Regions from separate parts of the Saccharothrix sp. 6-C genome, predicted to be linked through region 3. Evidence: riboswitches for the same ligand, from Rfam matches in the RefSeq annotation. Region 3 holds a riboswitch; each other region holds the start of a gene.
What was found. A riboswitch is a leader RNA that binds a small molecule or an ion and turns the genes downstream of it on or off. The one in region 3 is predicted to bind S-adenosylmethionine.
Positions count from the first base shown of each region.

Region 1 (3,234 bases), 770 kb from region 3:
CGCTCAGCGGCGGCCGTGGGCGGCGACGATCTTCAGCACCGCACGTTCCAGGGCGTAGCCGGAGTCGGCGGCGACGCCCTTGACGTCGGCGTTCAGGTCCGCGACCACCGTCATCGCGGCCGCGAGCCCCCGCTCCTCCCAGCCACGCGACTGGCCCTGGGCCTTCTTCACCTTCCACGGCGGCATGCCCAGCTCGCCCGCCAGCTTGAACGGGTCACCCCGGCCCACCGCGGAGACCCGCGCGATCGTGCGCACCGCGTCGGCCAGCGCGTCGGCGACCAGCACGTGCGGCACACCGAGCTGGATCGCCCACCGCAACGCCTCCAGCGCACCCGCCCGGTCGCCCATCACGGCCTTCTCCGCGACCGCGAACCCGGTCACCTCGGCCCGGCCGCGGTGGTAGCGGCGGACCGCCTCGGCGTCGACCTTGCCGGCCGTGTCGGCGACGAGCTGCGAGGCCGCCGCCGCCAGCTCGCGCAGGTCCGACCCCACCGCCTCGATCAGCACCGCCACGGCCTCCGGGTCGGCCTTCCCGCCGCCCGCCGCGCGGATCTCGTTGCGCACGAACGCTTCCCGGTCCGCCGCCTTGGTGATCTTGGGGCACTCGGTCACGCGGGCGCCGGCCTTGCGCAGCGCCGCGGGCAGCTCCTTGGCCGCCTTGCTGCGCCCGCCGCCACTGTGGACGACCACCACCGTCACCCCGTCCGCCGGGGCCTTGGCGTAGCCGAGGACCGCGTCGGCGATCTCCTTGCCGCACTCCTGCGCGGCTTCCAGCGCGACCACCCGCCCCTCGGCGAACAGCGACGGGCTCACCAGTTCCGCCAGCTCAGGCGGGGTGAGATCAGTCACGCGGACGCGGGTCAGGTCGGCCTGCGGGTCGGCTTTCCGCGCCGCCGCCAACGCACCGCGCACCGCGCGCTCGACCAGCAACTCCTCCTCGCCGAGGATCAGGTGCACGGCGTCGGGCGTGTCAGCGGGCGCACTCACGGCGCGATCCTCCCACGGCCGGCAGACGTCCGGATGGTGGACGTCTCTGGCTGAGGGTCGGGATCGTGACGTAAGTTGAGGGCCATAACTGAATACCGCTCATCCAGAGGGGCAGAGGGATCGGCCCGTAGAAGCCCCGGCAACCCGTCGCACAGCGTCCGCTGGCGATCACGGTGCCAATTCCGACCCGCGGTGCGCGGGAAAGATGAGGAGATACCTCGCGATGACTGCTGTCAGTGTGCCCTCGGCCACCACCTCCTTCGACCTCGGTCCCGCCCGCGCGCTGTCGTGTCGTGAATGCGGCCACCAGACACCGCTCGCCGCCGAGTACGCCTGTCTCGAGTGTTTCGGGCCGCTGGAAGTGGCCTACGACTTCGGTCGGATCCGCCGCGAGGACATCGAGGCGGGCCCCCGGTCGATCTGGCGCTACCGCGGCCTGCTCCCCGTGCCGACCACCGTCGAGTCGCACCCCAACACCAACCCCGGCGGCACCCGCCTGGTCGAGGCCGACCGCCTCGCCAAGGCCCTCGGCGTGCGCAAGGTGTGGGTGAAGGACGACACCGGCAACCCGACCCACTCGTTCAAGGACCGCGTCGTCGGCGTCGCCCTCGCCGCCGCCCGCGAACTCGGCTTCAAGGTCCTGGCCTGCCCCTCCACCGGCAACCTGGCCAACGCCGTCGCCGCCGCCGCCGCCCGCGCGGGCTGGCAGTCGGTGGTCCTGGTGCCGTCCACGCTGGAGCGGGCGAAGATCCTCATGACCGCCGTCTACGGCGGCAACCTGATCACCGTCGACGGCAACTACGACGACGTGAACCGGCTCGCGCAGGAACTGGCCGCCGAGCACGAGGACTGGGCGTTCGTCAACGTCAACGTCCGCCCCTACTACGCCGAGGGCTCCAAGACGCTCGGGTACGAGGTCGCCGAACAGCTCGGCTGGCGCCTGCCCGACCAGATCGTGGTGCCGATCGCGTCCGGCTCCCAGTTGACCAAGGTGGACAAGGCCTTCCGCGAGCTGGGCGACCTCGACCTGGTCGAGCAGACCCCGTACCGCGTGTTCGGCGCGCAGGCCACCGGCTGCTCCCCCGTCGCGGCCGCCTTCAAGGCGGGCCACGACGTGGTCACCCCGGTCCGCCCGGACACCATCGCCAAGTCGCTGGCGATCGGCGCCCCCGCCGACGGCCCCTACGTGCTGGACGCCGTCCGCCGCACCAACGGCGCGATCGAGGACGTCACCGACGAAGAGGTCGTCGAGGGCATCCGCCTCCTGGCCCGGACCGAGGGCATCTTCGCGGAGACCGCCGGCGGCGTCACCGTCGCGACCGCGAAGAAGCTCATCGAGACCGGTCAGCTGGACCCGGACGGCGAGACCGTGCTCCTGATCACCGGCGACGGCCTCAAGACCCTGGACGCCCTCGGTGACCGCGTCGGCCCCCGCGCCAACGTCCCGCCGTCGGCCGAAGCCGTCCTGAAGGCCCTCCAGGACTGACCCCGTTCCGCCCGTTCACGCCTGGGGCCCGACCCCGGGCGTGAACGGTGGCGGTCAGCCCGCCGACGACCGGATCGGCGGTGGTCGGCCGAGCGCGGGCCACCTTGGTCGCGGCACACCGGTCGCCCCGGCTGTCGTTCTCCCCACCGGTGCTCTCCCGTCCGCGGTGGTGGTCACAGGGCGATCCTGGACGAGCGCAGCCACCCGGTCCGGGGGAATGCGGTCAGCTCCGGCAGGACGTGCGGACCGACCGGTTCGGTGGCCACGCGCCAGGCGGTGAGCATCTGCGGCCAGGGCCGTTTCGCCTTCTCCTGGTTGTAGCGCTCGGCGTGCCACGCCTCCGGCGGGATGGCGAGGTCCGCGTCGAACAGGCCGTCGGCGATCAGGCGGTAGGCGCTGTCCGCGGAGAAGACCTGCGCCAGGCGGATCACGCCGGTGGCCGTCGCCCTGGCGACGATGCCGCGCTCGCCGCCGGGCAGCTCCTCGCAGACGTAGTAGGTGAACGCGGGCCGGAGCTCCTCGCTCGGCCAGGGTTGGGCGGTGTAGCCGGGTTGCCACAGCGCCCACGCCACGGCCCGGTTGTCCTCTTGGGGCGACCAGCCGGAGTGCAGTCGGATCCAGACGTCGTTCTTCATCGTTGTCCCCTTGTCCGTGGTGGTGTCGGCCGCCGCTCCTGCGGGCGACCCGCGGCCCGTCCGGGCCTGCCAGGACGGCGGTGTCGCCGTCCCGGTCCGTGCGCAGCACCAGCGCGCCTCGGCTCG
Region 1 covers NZ_CP064192.1:864,178-867,411, reverse strand. Annotated here, with positions in the region: gene holA (DNA polymerase III subunit delta) at 4-987, opposite strand; SAM riboswitch class I at 1,084-1,199, shown strand; gene thrC (threonine synthase) at 1,211-2,473, shown strand; gene IOD16_RS03995 (DNA internalization-related competence protein ComEC/Rec2) at 2,528-3,234, opposite strand, start outside.
Region 1: linked by a shared signal. The riboswitch ahead of thrC (threonine synthase) and the one ahead of IOD16_RS00490 (methionine ABC transporter ATP-binding protein) in region 3 are both predicted to bind S-adenosylmethionine.

Region 2 (3,234 bases), 2.4 Mb from region 3:
GGAGATCGTTCGCAACTTCACGGTGTCTCCCGCGGGGATGGGTGTCTCTCGGAGGGAACGGGGGAGTTGACCGGGGCGGCGGACCCTGTTGTCAACATGCACGGTTTCGCATGGTTCGCGCTAGCGACGTTCGGCTGGTGACGCTCCGTGCGGTGCCGGATTCGTCCATTTCGGTATCACCGGGGAGAATGACCCTGTCGGGTGACGGAGCGGTGATGTGGAGGTCGAGTGGGCGATGTGACGGGCTACCTGGGCATCGCCGCCGCGGTCCTGCTGCTCTCGGTCATCGCGGTCAGGGTCTCGATCAGGCTCGGTCTGCCGTCCCTCCTGCTCTACCTCGGCATCGGCGTGCTGCTCGGCGAAGCCGTGGTGGGCATCCAGTTCGAGGACGCCGACCTGACCCGCTCGCTCGGCACGGTCGCGCTCGTGCTGATCCTCACCGAGGGCGGCCTGACCACCCGGTGGACCGCGGTGAAACCCGCGCTGGGCCTCGGCATCACGCTGTCGACCGTCGCCGTCGGCGTGAGCATCGCGGTCACCGGGTTCGGGCTGCACTTCCTGCTGGACATGGACTGGCGCACGGCGCTGCTGTGGGGCGCGGTGCTGTCGTCCACCGACGCCGCGGCCGTGTTCAGCGTGTTGCGCGGGGTGGGCGTGGGCAAGCGGCTCATCGGCGCGCTGGAGCTGGAGTCCGGCATCAACGACGCGCCGGTCTACATCGCCGTCGTGCTGCTCGCCGCGCCGGACCCGATCTCGTGGACCGCGCCGCTGCTGATGGGCTACGAGCTGATCGCGGGCGGGGTGATCGGCATCGTGCTCGGCTGGCTCGGCGGCGTCGGCCTGCGCCGGGCAGCGCTGCCCGCCACCGGCCTGTACCCGCTGGCCACGGTCGCGGTGTGCCTGCTCGCCTACACCGTCGGCGACCTCGCGCACGCGTCCGGCTTCCTCGCCGTCTACATCGCCGCGCTGGTGCTCGGCAACGCCCGCCTGCCGCACCGGGCCGACACCCTCTCCTTCGCCGAGGGCCTGGGCTGGATCGCGCAGATCGGCCTGTTCGTGCTGCTCGGGCTCTACGCCTCGCCGGGCCGGCTGCTCGACGCGCTGGTGCCCGCGCTGGTGGCGGGCGCGGTGCTGGTGCTGCTCGCCCGACCGCTGTCGGTGCTGTTCGCGGCGGCGCCGTTCCGGGTGCCGTGGCGGGAACAGGTGTTCATCTCGTGGTCCGGGCTGCGCGGCGCCGTGCCGATCGTGTTCGCCCTGATCCCGTTGATCCAGGGCGTCCAGGGGGCGCAGCAGCTGGTCGACGCGGTGTTCGTGCTGGTCGTGGTGCTGACCCTGGTGCAGGGCACGTCCCTGCCGTGGCTGGCCAAGTGGCTGGGGCTGGTCAAGTCCGGCGAGGCGCACGAGGTGCAGGTCGACTCGTCGGCGCTGGACGACCTCGGCGCGGAGCTGCTGCAGGTGCGCATCCAGCCCGGCTCCAAGCTGCACGGCGTGTACCTGTCGGAGCTGCGGCTGCCGCCGGGCTCGTCGGTGAGCCTCGTGGTGCGCGACGACAACGGCTTCACGCCGCAGCCGACGACCCGGTTGCAGGAGCACGACCAGCTGCTGGTGGTGTGCACCGAGGCCATGCGCACGGCGACCGAGGACCGCATCCGGGCCGTGGACCGGGCGGGCCGGTTCGCGCGCTGGAAGGGCGACGTCGGCCGACCGTGACACGGGCGGCGCGCCGGCCCGCGCGTGGCGCTCCCAGGATGTGAACGCCCCTCGACGCAGGCGCGCGGGCCGGGTTACCTTCGACGCGAAGGTCATGAGTGCCAGCGCTAAGCCCGGGCTTGCTGGCCGGCAACCCTCCTACCGCGGTGGGGTGCCCCTGGTGAGGACCTGGCCTGGCGCGCAGGGCGCCCGGCAAGCGCGGGCTCCCTCCCACGGGTGTCCCGGGACCCCCGGAGGGCGTCATGACGATCGCAGTTCCCGTCACCACCACCACCGCTGCCCTTCCCCGCGTCGTCGGCGCGTCGCTGCGCGTGCCGCTGGTCACCGGTGAGCGCGTGGAGTACGCCAACCTCGACCACGCGGCCAGCGCGCCCTGCCTGGAGCAGGTCCGCGACGCCGTCGACGAGGTGCTGCCCTGGTACGCCAGCGTGCACCGCGGCGCGGGCTTCGCCTCGCAGGTCAGCACGAAGGTCTACGAGCAGGCCCGCTCGTCGGTCCGCCGGTTCCTCAACGCCCGCGACAGCGACGCCGTCGTGTTCGCCCGCAACACGACCGACGCGCTGAACCTGCTGGCCAGGAGCCTGCCCAAGCGGACCGCCGTGATCCTGTTCGACACCGAGCACCACGCCGCGCTGCTGCCGTGGCGCGGCCCGAACGTGCGCCGGCTGCGCACGCCCGCCTCACCCGACCAGGCCGTGCTGGAGCTGGACCGGGCGCTGCGCGAGGCGCCGGTCGGCCCGCGGCTGGTCGTGGTGACCGGCGCGTCCAACGTGACCGGCGAGATCTGGCCGGTGGCCGAGCTGTCCCGGGTGGCCCGCGCGCACGGCGCCCGGATCGCCCTGGACGCAGCCCAGCTCGCGCCGCACCGGCCGGTGGACGTGCGCGCCCTGGACGTGGACTACACCGTGCTGTCGGGGCACAAGGTCTACGCGCCGTTCGGCGCCGGTGCGCTGGTCGGCCGGTCCGACTGGTTGCAGGCCGCCGAGCCGTACCTGGTCGGCGGCGGTGCGACGGCCCGCGTCACCGACCACGGCGACCGGCTGGGCGTGGCCTGGTCGGCGGTGCCGGAGCGGCACGAGGCGGGCACGCCGAACGTGGTGGGCGTGCACGCGCTGGCCGTGGCGTGCGACGTGCTGGGCAGGCACTGGGAGCAGACCACCGAGCACGAGCGCGTGCTGCTGGCGAGGCTGCGGGAAGGCCTGAGGACCGTTCCCGGCGTGCACGAGCTGACGCTGTTCGGCTCGGACCGGGACCGCGTGGGCGTGGTCAGCTTCACCGTCGGCGGCCAGGACGCCGGCTACCTGGCCGCCGTGCTGTCGGCCGAGCACGGCATCGGCGTGCGCGACGGCGCGTTCTGCGCCCACGTGGCCGTGCACCGCCTCACCCGCGGTGAACGCGCGCTGCGGGCGTCCATCGGGCTCGGCACCACCGAGGAGCACGTGGACCGGTTCGTGGCCGCGTTGCGCACGCTCGTCGTCGAGGGCTCGCGGTGGGAGTACGAGCTCCGCGACGGCCGTTGGACGC
Region 2 covers NZ_CP064192.1:6,777,334-6,780,567, reverse strand. Annotated here, with positions in the region: gene IOD16_RS28625 (M28 family metallopeptidase) at 1-21, opposite strand, end outside; gene IOD16_RS28620 (potassium/proton antiporter) at 229-1,710, shown strand; SAM riboswitch class IV at 1,801-1,915, shown strand; gene IOD16_RS28615 (aminotransferase class V-fold PLP-dependent enzyme) at 1,953-3,234, shown strand, end outside.
Region 2: linked by a shared signal. The riboswitch ahead of IOD16_RS28615 (aminotransferase class V-fold PLP-dependent enzyme) and the one ahead of IOD16_RS00490 (methionine ABC transporter ATP-binding protein) in region 3 are both predicted to bind S-adenosylmethionine.

Region 3 (3,234 bases):
GTGGCCCCACTGCCAGTCGAAGCTCGGCCTGCCGTAACCCGGCGCCGCCCGCGACCGCGCGTCGTGGGCGATGAGCGGTGGTGGAGAATGGGTCGGGTGACTGAGGATTCGACGTCGGCAGGGCACGGGAGTCACCTCCTGGGCCCGGCCGACGTCCGCCGGCTGGCCGCCGAGCTGGACATCCGCCCCACGAAGAAGCTGGGGCAGAACTTCGTGCACGACCCGAACACGGTGCGGCGCATCGTGTCGGCGGCCGACCTGCGCCCGGACGACGTGGTGCTCGAGGTGGGCCCCGGCCTGGGCTCGCTGACGCTGGCGTTGCTGCCCTCCTGTCGCGCGCTGGTGGCCGTGGAGATCGACGGCGTGCTGGCCGACCGCCTGCCGGTCACCGTGGCGGAGCGGGCGCCCGGGCTGGCCGAGCGGCTGTCCGTCGTGCACGCCGACGCGATGCGCGTGACCCCGGAGCAGCTCCCGGTCGCGCCGACCGCCCTGGTGGCGAACCTGCCGTACAACGTGGCCGTGCCCGTGGTGCTGCACCTGCTGGCCGTGCTGCCGTCGTTGCGCACGGGCCTGGTGATGGTGCAGTCCGAGGTGGCCGACCGGATGGCCGCCGGTCCCGGCAGCAAGGTCTACGGCGTGCCCAGCGTGAAGCTCGCCTGGTACGCCGACGCCCGCCGGGCCGGTCCCGTGCCGCGCTCGGTGTTCTGGCCCGTGCCCAACGTCGACTCGGCGCTGGTCGCGTTCGACCGGCACGAGCCGCTGTCCACTGTGGACCCGAAGCGGCTGTTCTCGTTGGTGGACGCGGCCTTCGCGCAACGCCGCAAGATGCTGCGCGGCGCGCTGTCCGGTTGGGCCGGCTCCGCCGCCGAGGCCCAGCGGATGCTCGTCGAGGCGGGCGTCGACCCGGCGGTGCGCGGCGAACAACTGGCCGTCGGCGACTTCATCCGGATAGCCGAGGTCGCGTCCACTCGGTAGTCGTTGATCTTTCGGCCGAAAGTGTGATTTGCCGGACGATCCTGTTTCAGGCTTGCGTCAGCCGGTCCCGGTCGGGTCTACTCGTGGTGCCATCCCGAGCGGCCGAGAGACCTGGCTCCACGACGCCGCAGCAACCACCCCTCCACGGGGGCAGGTGCTTCCGCCAGGAACGATGGAGGATCACGTGCCCAGGATGCGAATGCTCACCCGCCGGCGGGTCGTCGACCACGGCCGCCGGACCTCCTCGGCCTGTCGCAGCCGCTGAACAGCCGAAAGCGCCTCGAATTCCCGCGTCCTCCATCCAGGACACCTTTCCGAGCTGAGCCGTCGGTCGCGCGCGCCAAGGGCGCGCGCCGCCGCATGCCGTCGTGGAGCGAAACGTGATCACTGTCGAGAACCTCACCAAGACCTTCCCCGGGAGTACCGGGCAGGTTCGCGCGCTGGACGGCGTGAACCTGGACGTCGCCGCGGGCACCGTCCTCGGCGTCGTCGGCCCCAGCGGGGCGGGCAAGTCCACCCTGGCCCGGTGCGTCGCGCTCCTGGAGCGCCCCGACAGCGGCGCGATCCGCGTCGACGGCACCGACCTCGTCTCGCTCGACGGCACCGCGCTGCGCGCCGCCCGCCGGCAGATCGGCGTGGTGCCGCAGGGCGACTCCCTGTTGCGCCAGCGCACCGCCGCGGGCAACGTCGCGCTGCCGCTGGAAGCCGCGGGCGTCGCCGGGCCCCAGCGCCGCACCCGCGTCGCCGAGCTCCTCGACCTCGTCGGCCTCACCGACAAGGCCGGCTCGTACCCCGACCAGCTCTCCGGCGGGCAGCGCCAGCGCATCGCGGTCGCCCGGGCGCTCGCCGCGTCGCCGTCCGTGCTGCTGGCCGACGAGCCGACGTCCGCGCTCGACCCCGACACCACCGGCTCCGTGCTCGCCGTGCTCGACCGGGCGCGCGCCGAGCTCGGCGTGACGGTCCTCGTGGTCACGCACGACATGGGCGTGGTCCGGAAGATCTGCGACGACGTCGCGGTGCTGGAGGACGGCCGCGTGGTGGAGCACGGCAAGGTGCTCGACCTGGTGTCGGACGCCGCGAGCCGCACGGCCGCGTCGCTGCTGCCCGCCGTGGACCAGAACCCGGCCCTGGAAGGCTCGTTCGACCGGGTCGCGGACGTCGTGCTGATCGGCTTCGCCGCCGTGGGCGCGCTGCTGCCCGAGGCCACCAGCCGGTTCGGCGTGGAGCTGAACCTGCTCGGCGGCGGCCTCACCAGGCTCGGCGAGACCCCGGTGGCGCGGTTCCGCGTCGGCCTGAAGGGCGAGCGCGCCGACTCGGCGCTGGAGTGGATCTCCGAAGCGGGCGGCTCGGTGCGCCGGACCCTCTCGGGTCCCCAGGGAGTAGCTGCGTGAGGTCCGCAACACCCTGGTCCATCGTGTTCGACGACGTGCTGGTCGCCACCGGCGAGACGTTGTACATGGTGGTCGTCTCCACCCTGATCGCCGTTGCGCTCGGAGCGCCCGTCGGCGTCTGGCTTCAGCTCACCGCACCCGGTGGGCTGAAGCCCCGGCCGGTGCTGCACAAGGTGCTCGGGTTCGTCGTGGACCTGGGCCGCTCCATGCCGTTCCTGGTCCTGCTGGTGGTGCTGACGTCGCTGACGAGGCTGCTGCTAGGCAGCACCATCGGGCCGACCGCGGCCATCGTGCCGCTCGCCGTGGGCGCGATCCCGTTCGTCGGCAGGCTGGTCCAGAACGTGCTGGCCGAGGTGCACGTGTCGGTGGTCGAGGCCGCCGTCACCACCGGGTCGTCCACGCTGCGGATCGTGCGCAGCGTGCTGCTCCGCGAGTCGTTGCCCGCCCTGGTCAACGCCATCGGCGTGACCGCGATCGCCCTGCTGGGCTACTCGGCGATGGCCGGCGTGGTCGGCGGCGGCGGGCTCGGCGACCTCGCCGTGCGCATGGGCTACCAGCGGTTCAACGACCGCTACCTGTGGAGCACGGTCGTCGTGCTGGCCGTCATCGCCACCGCGATCCAGTTCACCACCAACCGCGTGGCCCGCGGCGTCGACCGCCGCCGCACCGCGTCCGTCTGATCGCCTTCCTCCTCACCTAAGGAACGACATGCGTATTCGTGCTGCCCTGCTGGCCGTGCTGCTGACCGCGGTGGGCTGCGGTAGTGGCGACACCGGCGCCGCGTCCGACCCCGACGCGCCGCTCAAGGTGGGCGTGAGCCCCGTGCCGCACGCGCAGGTGCTCCAGTACGTCGCGGACAACCTCGCCG
Region 3 covers NZ_CP064192.1:97,073-100,306, forward strand. Annotated here, with positions in the region: gene IOD16_RS00480 (resuscitation-promoting factor) at 1-37, shown strand, start outside; gene rsmA (16S rRNA (adenine(1518)-N(6)/adenine(1519)-N(6))-dimethyltransferase RsmA) at 97-975, shown strand; SAM riboswitch class I at 1,062-1,154, shown strand; gene IOD16_RS00490 (methionine ABC transporter ATP-binding protein) at 1,356-2,366, shown strand; gene IOD16_RS00495 (methionine ABC transporter permease) at 2,363-3,046, shown strand; gene IOD16_RS00500 (MetQ/NlpA family ABC transporter substrate-binding protein) at 3,075-3,234, shown strand, end outside.